Regions from separate parts of the Bradyrhizobium sp. G127 genome, predicted to be linked through region 3. Evidence: predicted binding sites of a transcription regulator. Region 3 holds the regulator's gene; each other region holds the start of a gene.

Region 1 (3,283 bases), on a different contig from region 3:
CCGCTGTCGCGCCTGTTGTCGTTCTATGTCGCGGCGGCGCAGCGGCTGTTCGTGGCGCAGCGGCATTTCCTCGGCATCGAGGACCGCAAGATGCCTTACATCATCGGCGTCGCCGGATCGGTGGCAGTCGGAAAGTCCACCACGGCGCGCGTGTTGCAGGCGCTGCTGGCGCGCTGGTCGCCGCGGCCCAAGGTTGATCTCGTCACCACCGACGGCTTTCTGTTTCCGAACGAGGTTCTGGAACGCGAAGGCCTGATGCAGAAGAAGGGCTTTCCGGAAAGCTACGACCTTCCGGCGCTGCTTGCGTTCTTGTCGGATATCAAGGCCGGGCGTCGTCCGGTGCGTGCGCCGATCTATTCGCATCTGACCTACGACGTCATTCCGAATGAGTATGTCGAGATCGACCGGCCCGACATTTTGATCGTGGAAGGCGTCAATGTCCTGCAGACAGGGCGGCTGCCGCGCGACGGCAAGGCGGTGCCCTATGTGTCCGATTTCTTCGACTTCTCGGTCTATATCGATGCCGAAGAACCGATCCTGCGCGAGTGGTATGTCGAGCGCTTCCTAACGCTGCGCGACACGGCATTCCGCGATCCGCGATCCTATTTCAATCGCTATGCGAAGCTGTCCGACCAAGAGGCAACCGAAAAGGCGCTGTCGCTCTGGACCGGCATCAACCTCGTCAACCTCGAAGAGAATATCTTGCCGACGCGACCGCGGGCGACGCTGATCCTGAAAAAGGGCAGCGACCACGTCATCGAGACAGTTTCGTTGCGGCGGCTATAGAATTTACGCCGCGTGGCGGGTGGCATCCGCGCCGAAGTGATCGAGATAACGTCCGGAAATCGCTGACACCGGCATCACAATCAGGACGTCGGTCGTGCCGAACTGATGGTCGATCACCGCGCCGTCGCCGACGAAGGCGCCGACCCGCAGATAGCCCTTGATCAGCGGCGGCAGCATCCGCAGCGCCGCCTTGGTGTCGATGCTATCTTTCGCGATCCTGTTCATCTCCACCCGACGCGACGGATGCGCGCCGGCGCGCCAGCCTTCTGGTGCTGACGCGAAGTGATGCAGGAAGGACAGCGGCAGCGCGAGACGATCCGGATCGGTGCCCTCGAAGCTCGCGCAGCCGATCATGACATCGAGATTGTGCCGGCGCACGTAGCTCCACACGCCGTGCCACAACAGCTCGACGGTGCGCTTGGTGCGATAGGGCGGTAGCACGCACGAGCGGCCGAGTTCGAGAAACTTCAGGTTGGATTGCCGCGCCATCAGGCCGGAAATATCGAATTCGTCGCCGGTATAGAAGCCGCCATGTTTCTCGGCCACATCCTGGCGCAACAGGCGATAGGTCCCCACGACCGGCTGCTTGCCGCTCATGGTGGGTTTTGCGGCGTGATCGATGACCAGAAGATGATCGCAGATCTTGTCGAACGCATCCTTGTCGCGCTGCGCGAGCATCGTCGCAGCATCCGCAATGGCGGAGCCGTCCTTGTAGAAAACCTTGTAGCGCAGCTTCTGCGCGCGCTTCACATCCCCCTTGGTGCGCGCAAGGCGGACTTCCAGCGAACCGATCCTGCCGAGCGTTGGGGAAGCCGGCTGCAATCCCTCCAGCACGTTCGGAATCGCTTCGCCCCGCAGGCTTGGATGCAGAAGGTTTGGCATCAGCCATGTCGCCGCTGCGGAGGCAGCCGATTTCGCATTCTCGGACCGGAACATCTGGACCAAGGCATTGCTGCGAAATGCTTCGAGCGGACTTCGGGCGCCTACACGCTCTGACGATTGCCGCTGAACAGATTTGAGAATGACATCCGGCTTGATGCCAGCCTGTTCGTTGCCGTCCATGACGTCCTCGCGGCCGCGCGGATTGATTCGTCAGGCGCGACCTGAGGCATCAATAATCACGGTCGTGATACGGATTTATGACATCGCGGCAGCTGCCGCGGAACCGCGACTATGCGGCGATCGTTCGTGCCGCGGTAATTGTCGCCAGCGCTTCGGTAAGCTTGTCGCGGTCGAGCGGCTTGACGAGGAAGCCGTCCATCCCCGCCTCGAAACAGGCGTAGCGATCGTCCACCAATGCGTTTGCCGTCAGCGCGAGTATTGTAGTTCGTGGCGAACTGCGGACCGCTTCATGCGCGCGAATTCGTTTGGCTGCGGCAATGCCATCGAGTTTTGGCATCTGGATATCCATCAGCACCACATCGTAAGGCGTTCCGGCGCCGTCGGCGGCAAGCCACGATTCGAGCGCCTGTTCGCCGTCGGTGGTGATGACCGGACGATGATCCATGCGCGCCAGCAACGAGCGAATCAGCAGCGCGTTGATCTCGTTGTCTTCCGCGACCAGAATCGATAGCGCGCGCGAAGGTGTCACGGACGGCGCAGACATGTCCGCAGCTTCAATTTGCATCTCCTCACCGCCGGGCAGCTCGGGCACCAGCGCCGCACCCGAGGGTGCGAGACGCTCGGCCAGCGAAGCGGCGCGCAACGGTTTCACCAGATAACCAGTGAACAGCGCCATCATCGCCGGCGTGATCGCGCGGCGCATGGCGGGGGTAAACATCGCGATCCGGTGCGTCGCGTGGCGCAGCGCTGCTTCGCCGAGGTCGCGCATCTGCGTTTCGCCGCCCATGCTGTCGACGAGAATGGCGTGCCACGCGCGTTCTGGCAGCAAGGCAAGCGCGATGGATGCATCCGCCACGGTACAGGTCTGCGCGCCCCAGCGCTCCAGACGTCGTGCGATCAGCGACGCCTCGATGCTCTGCGGCCCCACCAGCATGACGGATCTATCGGTGAGGTCTGGCGCGATGAAGGGCGGGATGGGGCTTTTGCCGGCATCGGTGGCGGGCAGCGGAATTGAAAACGCGAACGTCGCACCATCGCCCTCGACACTTTCCAGCGTGACGCGTCCGCCCATGCGCCGCACAATGCGATCGCTGATGCTGAGACCCAATCCGGTTCCGCCGTAATTGCGCGCGGTGCCCTCGGACGCCTGCTCGAACTCGCGGAAAATCCGCTGCTGCGCTTCCGGTGCGATTCCGATGCCAGTGTCGCGTACGATGAAGCTGATCTCGCCGGACCAGATTCCCGGCTCGACGATCAGCGCAACACCGCCTGAGGGCGTGAACTTGATGGCGTTGCCCGCAAGATTGAGCAGCACCTGCCGCAGACGGGCGGCATCGCCGATCACGTTCGGCGGTAAGCGCTCGTCGATATAGGACGCAATCTCGAGATTGCGCGCCTGCGCGCGCGGCGCGAGCAGTTCGGTGATGTCCTCGAT
Region 2 (3,283 bases), on a different contig from region 3:
TAAGTGACTTTCCACGGCCTGACAGACTCGGATTCGTCATGAAGTAGTTGTGCACGTTGAAAGGCTCCTCGCCCTTCGCGGCCTTCATACGCGTTGACGACCCATCCGGCAACAATTGCCAGCTCTGCTCATTATCTTTCAGGTTCGCGACCATGATTTGCTCAAGAACCTGCTGATGCACCGTCGGATTCTGCAATGGACACAGGACCTCGACACGGCGGTCGAGATTGCGCGGCATCATATCGGCGGAGGAGATATACACAGCCGACTTCGCACTCGGCAAACCGTGGCCCATACCGAAGCAGTAAATTCGTCCGTGTTCCAGGAACCGGCCGATGATCGACTTGACCCGGATGTTCTCCGACAATCCCGGCACCCCGGGGCGCAGGCAACATATTCCGCGAATCACCAGATCGATGGAGACGCCAGCCTGCGAAGCATCATAGAGCGCGTCGATGATTTCGGGATCGACCAGCGAATTCATCTTCAGCCAGATCGCGGCCGGCTTGCCGTGACGCGCGTAGTTGCTTTCGCCGTGGATATGCTCAAGCATCCGCTTGCGCAGCGTCAGCGGCGACACAGCCATCTTCTCGATGTCATGCGGCTCGGCATATCCCGTGATGTAGTTGAACACGCGCGCAGCATCGCGTGCGATCACCGGATCCGAGGTGAAATATGACAGGTCGGTGTAAATGCGTGCGGTCACAGGATGGTAGTTGCCCGTGCCGGCATGAACGTAGGTCGTCAGCCCCGCGCCTTCGCGGCGAACCACCAGCGACAGCTTGGCGTGGGTCTTCAGTTCGAGGAATCCGTAGACCACCTGCACGCCGGCGCGTTCCAGATCGCGCGCCCAGCGGATATTCGCCTCTTCGTCGAAGCGCGCCTTGAGTTCGACCAGCGCCGTCACCGACTTGCCAGCCTCGGCCGCCTCGGCGAGCGTGCGCACGATCGGTGAATCGCGCGAAGTGCGATACAGCGTCTGCTTGATGGCGACGACATCGGGATCGCGAGCGGCCTGCTGCAGGAATTGCACGACGACGTCGAACGACTCATACGGATGATGGACGATAAGATCCTTCTGCCGGATCGCCGCGAAAATGTCGCCGCCATGATCGCGGACCCGCTCGGGATGGCGCGGCACGTAGGGCGTGAATTCGAGATCGGGCCGATCGAGCCGCGTCAGTTGCGACAGCTCGTTCATGGCCAGCACGCCGTCGACCAGCAGCACGTCATCATCCGGGGTCGACAGCGCGCGCTGCACGAAGGCGCGGAGGTCGTCCGGCATGGTGGCTTCGATTTCGAGACGGATCACCGAACCACGACGGCGGCGTTTCAATGCCGACTCGAACAGGCGAACGAGATCCTCAGCCTCTTCCTCGATTTCCAGTTCGGAGTCGCGGATGATGCGGAATGCGCCCCGTCCCTTGACGGTGTAGCCGGGGAACAGTTTGCCGATAAACAGGCCGGTGGCTTGTTCCAGCGTGATAAGGCGCACCGAGCCATCCTTGCCCGCAGGCAAACGGATAAAGCGGTCGATCTTGCCCGGCATGCGGATCAACGCGTTCATCGCCTTGCCGTCGGACTCGCGCGCCAGATGCAGCGCGATGGTAAAGCCGAGGCTGGGAATGAACGGAAACGGATGCGCCGGATCGATCGCCAGTGGCGTCAGCAACGGGAAAATGTTGTGAAGGAAATGGTCTTCGATCCACGCCGCCTCAGCCTTGGTCACATCCTTGCCGTCGGCCAGCACGATGCCGACATCCGACAGGATGTGCCGCAGGTCACGCCAGATTGCCTGCTGGTCGCTGGCAAGTTTGGAGACCGTCTCGTTGATCTGGACGAGTTGTTCGGCCGGCGTCGAGCCATCCGGACTGCGCTCGGTGATACCTTCGCGGACCTGGGCCTTCAGGCCCGCGACGCGGACCATGAAGAACTCATCAAGGTTATTGGCTGAAATAGACAGGAACCGGACCCGCTCCAGTGCCGGATGGTTGGGATTGACGGCCTCTTCCAGCACCCGGCGATTGAAATGGAGCCACGACAGTTCGCGGTTGATAAAACGCTCGGGGCTCGAACGGATCGACGGGTCGCCTGCGGCCTCGATATTTTCTTCTTTTTTTGCAGTGACTTGCGCGGAATCCATGAAGCGAGACCTTATTTGCGTCAACAACCCGTAATGTGGACGGTTTGCACGGAGACAATGTGCCAGTGTCATGACGGTTCAATGACATGATGAGCCAGGACCGGTTAAGGACCAAGCCTATGCGCTGTCAGGCCGCAGCCTTACAGATCCCGAACGAGCGACGGGAATCTCTTGCCTCAAGCCGACGCCCTGTTCCTTGCGGCTTCTGTGTCCCGGACCGGCGGCAGGCCAAATGTCCGTCGATACTCTCGCGTAAATTGCGGCACACTCTCATAACCTACTGTAAATGCAGCGCTGCTTGCAGAAATGCCTTCCGACATCATCAGCCGGCGCGCCTCAATGAGACGCAACTGCTTTTGGAACTGCAACGGCGAGAGCGAGGTGACGCTGCGAAAATGCTGATGGAATGATGACAGACTCATTCCCGCCACGGCGGCAAGCCGTTCGACTGGCAACGGTCGTGCGAACTCGGTCCGCAGCACCGCCACCGCACGGGCCACCCTTTGAAGGTGGCCATCCGGCCAGCCTAGGCGGCGTATTGCCGATCCGTGCCGCCCCGCGAGCAGCCAGTAATGCATTTCTCGCACAAGCTGAGCCTGCAGCACCGGAATCGATGACGGTCGATCAAGCAGCCGCATCAACCGCAACGCGGCATCGGCGACCTCGCCATCGGTCGGTTCGACCCGCACGGGCACATCGTCGGCTGCCGGAGCCACTGCACCCGCCTGCATCGCAAGCTCCGCGATCGTTGCGGGATCGAGTTCCAGCACGAAAGAGTAATACGGCGCGGCAACGCTCGCGCGCGTAATCTGACTGACCGTCGGCACATCTGCGGTGATCAGCAATGAATCGCCTGCGCCGAATGTGAAGGTATGTGCTCCCATCGTGACTTGCTTGGATCCCTGCACCACAAGAGCGACAAGCGGTCGAGGGATCGCGTAGTCGAGTTCCGAAGGTGTCATCGCGCGCACGGTTGTCAGCCCCGAAATCGGGGTTCGCGCGATACCGCTACCGTCAGCATGCGCTTCGGAATAACGGCGAACGGCGGAAAGCAGCGTGGTCATGAGGCGAGCCTACTCCGTCCCCGCCGAACGCGCACGTCATTTGGAGAATTAGGCAAGTAACGGCGAGATTCCGGCA
Region 3 (3,283 bases):
ACTGCGGGACGTCCCGCAACGCGCTCGCCATGATCCGCCAGAGCGGTGTCGAGCCAGAGATCATTGAGTACCTAAAAACTCCGCCAACCCGAACCAGATTGCTGGAGCTGATTGCAGCGATGGGAATGTCTGTGCGCGCACTGCTTCGCCAGAGAGGCACACCCTATGCTGATCTTGGGCTCGACGATGCGAAATGGACTGACGACGAACTGGTCGATATAATGCTGACACAGCCTATCCTTATCAATCGGCCGATCGTGGTTACACCGAAAGGCGTCAAGCTCTGCCGTCCATCCGAAGCCATCCTCGATATTCTGCCGAACCCGCATATCGGAAAGTTCGTCAAGGAAGATGGCGAGATTATCAATACAGCCTAAGTTTATTGACTTATCTAACATCCGTCCAAATGCCTTGCCGGTTTGATCCTGCAGCATAGCACGCTCATATTGATCGTCAGGGCAGTATTCGCTTGATCACTATCGGCGTGGCTCCGTTCAAGACTTATCGAAGCTACTTAAACGTTTCGACGTCCGACCCAGCAACCGCTTCTGAAACTATCCGGCACCCGACTTCGGTATCGGGATTTCTTTGGCCATTTGGATCTAGTAGTCTCCTACCTCCACATTCATCGAATGCACCGATTCCCTTTCCGGTCCGCTATAGCTCACCGTAGCGGTATATTCTCATCGTTTGCGGCATTCATACCCACCGGTGAATCCGCCTCCGAGTAAATTCCTTAAGGGCATTTCTTGACAGTGGTTCTCCGCCGCACTGCATGAACACGGCAAATAGCAGAACTGTCGCAATGATAGTTGCAGGGGGCCGCCCCTTCGTGACGATCCCGCAAAAACTCTGCGGCACTACAGATCGGGAAACTTCTCTACAAAGTTTGCCAATCTTTCAATATTAGAAAAGAGGGGGTGTTATTCGGCCTTCGCGAAGCGGTCATCGAGAGCGTAGCCGGCGCCGCGAACAGTGCGGATTGGATCCGTCTCACGGCCGAGATTAAGGAGCTTCCTAAGCCGGCCGATGTGCACGTCTACCGTTCGCTCATCGATATAGATGTCGCGGCCCCATACACCGTCCAGGAGCTGTTCGCGGCTGAACACACGACCCGGATGCTCAAGGAAGAACTCGAGCAGACGATATTCCGTAGGCCCAAGATCGATCGGGCGGCCCGAGCGGGCGACACGTCGCCGGTCCCGGTCCAACTCGATGTCGCCGAAGGCAAGAACCGTGGCGAGACGCTCGGGACTGGCGCGCCGCAAAAGGCCTTTCACGCGGGCCAAGAGCTCGGGCACGGAGAACGGCTTAACGATGTAGTCGTCCGCGCCGGTGGCAAGCCCCCTCACCCGTTCGCTTTCCTCGCCGCGCGCGGTCAGCATGATGATCGGAATTTGCTTGGTCTCCTGCCGTGCGCGCAAGCGGCGGCAAAGCTCAATTCCGGACAGACCCGGGAGCATCCAGTCCAACACAATGAGGTCGGGGATGTGTTCCTTGAGCCGGGTGTCGGCATCATCGCCGCGGGCGACGGTTTCGACATCGTAACCTTCGGCATCCAGATTATAGCGAAGCAGCGTCGTCAACGCTTCTTCGTCCTCGACCACAAGAATACGGGCGCTCATGTCCGATCCTTCAATTCATTATCCTTCAGTTAGTTGCCTGACGCGGCCGTTGCAAAAGTCGTCATGTCGCCCTTGGGGCGCTGATCGAGCATCTGCTGGCCTTCAATCATGTAGAAAACCGTCTCGGCGATGTTGGTCGCGTGGTCGCCGATCCGTTCGATGTTCTTTGCACAGAACATCAGGTGAATACAGAAACCGATATTGCGCGGGTCTTCCATCATATAGGTCAGCAATTCGCGGAACAGCGAGGTGCAGATCGCGTCCACTTCCTCATCACCCTTCCACACCGTCATCGCGGCAGGAAGATCGTGAGCGGCATAGGCATCCAGCACCGACTTCACCTGCGACTGCACGAGATCGGTCATATGCTCCAGGCCACGGATCAGCTTCAGCGGATGGAAATCGCTGTCGAGCGCGGCGACACGCTTCGCGATATTCTTGGCGAGATCACCGATCCGCTCAAGGTCGATGGCGACACGCATGGCGCCGACTATCTCGCGCAGGTCCACAGCCATCGGCTGCCTGCGCGCGATGGTCAGCACGGCGCGCTCTTCAATCAGGTGCTGCAGCCTGTCGATGTCGAGATCGGAGGTCACGACACGATTGCCCAGCGTCACGTCGCGCCGGATCAGCGCATCGACAGAATCGACGATCTGCCGTTCGGCCAAGCCCCCCATTTCGGCGACAAGCCGGTTGAGTTCCTGAAGGTCTTCGTCGAACGCCTTGGCGGTATGATCTGAACCCATGATATGTCTCTCCCGCAAAATGCGCGTCAGCCGAAGCGGCCGGTGATGTAATCCTGCGTGCGCCGATCGGTCGGCGACGTGAATATTTTGTTGGTATCGTCGAACTCGACTAGCTCGCCAAGGTACATGAACGCGGTCTTGTCCGATACACGGGCCGCCTGCTGCATATTATGCGTCACGATGGCGATCGTGTAATCTTCCTTCAGCTCCTGGATCAATTCCTCGACCTTGGCCGTCGAGATCGGATCAAGCGCTGAGCAAGGCTCGTCGAACAGGATGACTTCCGGCCGAACGGCGACCGTGCGCGCGATGCAAAGGCGCTGCTGCTGGCCGCCCGACAGGCTGAGGCCACTGGCATTCAGCTTGTCCTTGACCTCGTTCCAGAGTGCGCCGCCCTTCAGCGCAGCCTCGACGCGGCCGTCCATTTCCGACTTCGAGATCTTCTCATAAAGCCGAATGCCGAATGCGATGTTTTCATAGATGGTCATCGGGAACGGCGTCGGCTTCTGGAACACCATACCAATACGCGCCCGCAACAGATTGAGATCCAGCTTCGGATCGAGGATGTTGGTGTTGTCCAACATGAGCTGGCCTACGGCGCGCTGCCCCGGGTAGAGGTCGTACATGCGGTTGAAAATCCGCAGCAGGGTCGACTTGCCACAGCCCGACGGGCCGATGAACGCGGTCACACGGTTCTCGCCGAGAACCAGGTTGATGTTCTTCAGCGCATGGTTTTCGCCGTAGTAAAAATTGAGGTCGCGCGCGGTCACCTTGGCTCGTGCGTCCTGATGAATGGCTGCACCCGGTACGGGCGCGCCACGAGATGTGTCTACGCTAACAGAAAGCTGCTCGTTCATTTCATCGTCCTCTCGGCGCCGAGAATGCGTGCGCCAATGTTAAGGGCAAGTACGG

What was found. The regulator PhoB, encoded in region 3, activates phosphate uptake and scavenging genes when phosphate is short. The targets are predictions, from matches to a motif close to TGTCATNNANCTGTCAT.
Region 1: a site for PhoB is predicted at 1,915-1,931, ahead of olsB (l-ornithine N(alpha)-acyltransferase). Genes of this name have one in related genera too.
Region 2: a site for PhoB is predicted at 2,214-2,230, ahead of LVY71_RS11435 (RNA degradosome polyphosphate kinase). Genes of this name have one in related genera too.

What each region holds. Positions count from the first base shown of each region.
Region 1 is NZ_JAKFGN010000001.1:129,960-133,242, reverse strand. It holds gene coaA (type I pantothenate kinase) at 1-786, shown strand, start outside; gene olsB (l-ornithine N(alpha)-acyltransferase) at 790-1,848, opposite strand; gene LVY71_RS00650 (ATP-binding protein) at 1,958-3,283, opposite strand, start outside.
Region 2 is NZ_JAKFGN010000001.1:2,415,970-2,419,252, reverse strand. It holds gene LVY71_RS11435 (RNA degradosome polyphosphate kinase) at 1-2,143, opposite strand, end outside; gene LVY71_RS11430 (AraC family transcriptional regulator) at 2,320-3,207, opposite strand.
Region 3 is NZ_JAKFGN010000002.1:1,341,655-1,344,937, forward strand. It holds gene arsC (arsenate reductase (glutaredoxin)) at 1-377, shown strand, start outside; gene phoB (phosphate regulon transcriptional regulator PhoB) at 924-1,625, opposite strand; gene phoU (phosphate signaling complex protein PhoU) at 1,655-2,371, opposite strand; gene pstB (phosphate ABC transporter ATP-binding protein PstB) at 2,398-3,228, opposite strand; gene pstA (phosphate ABC transporter permease PstA) at 3,225-3,283, opposite strand, start outside.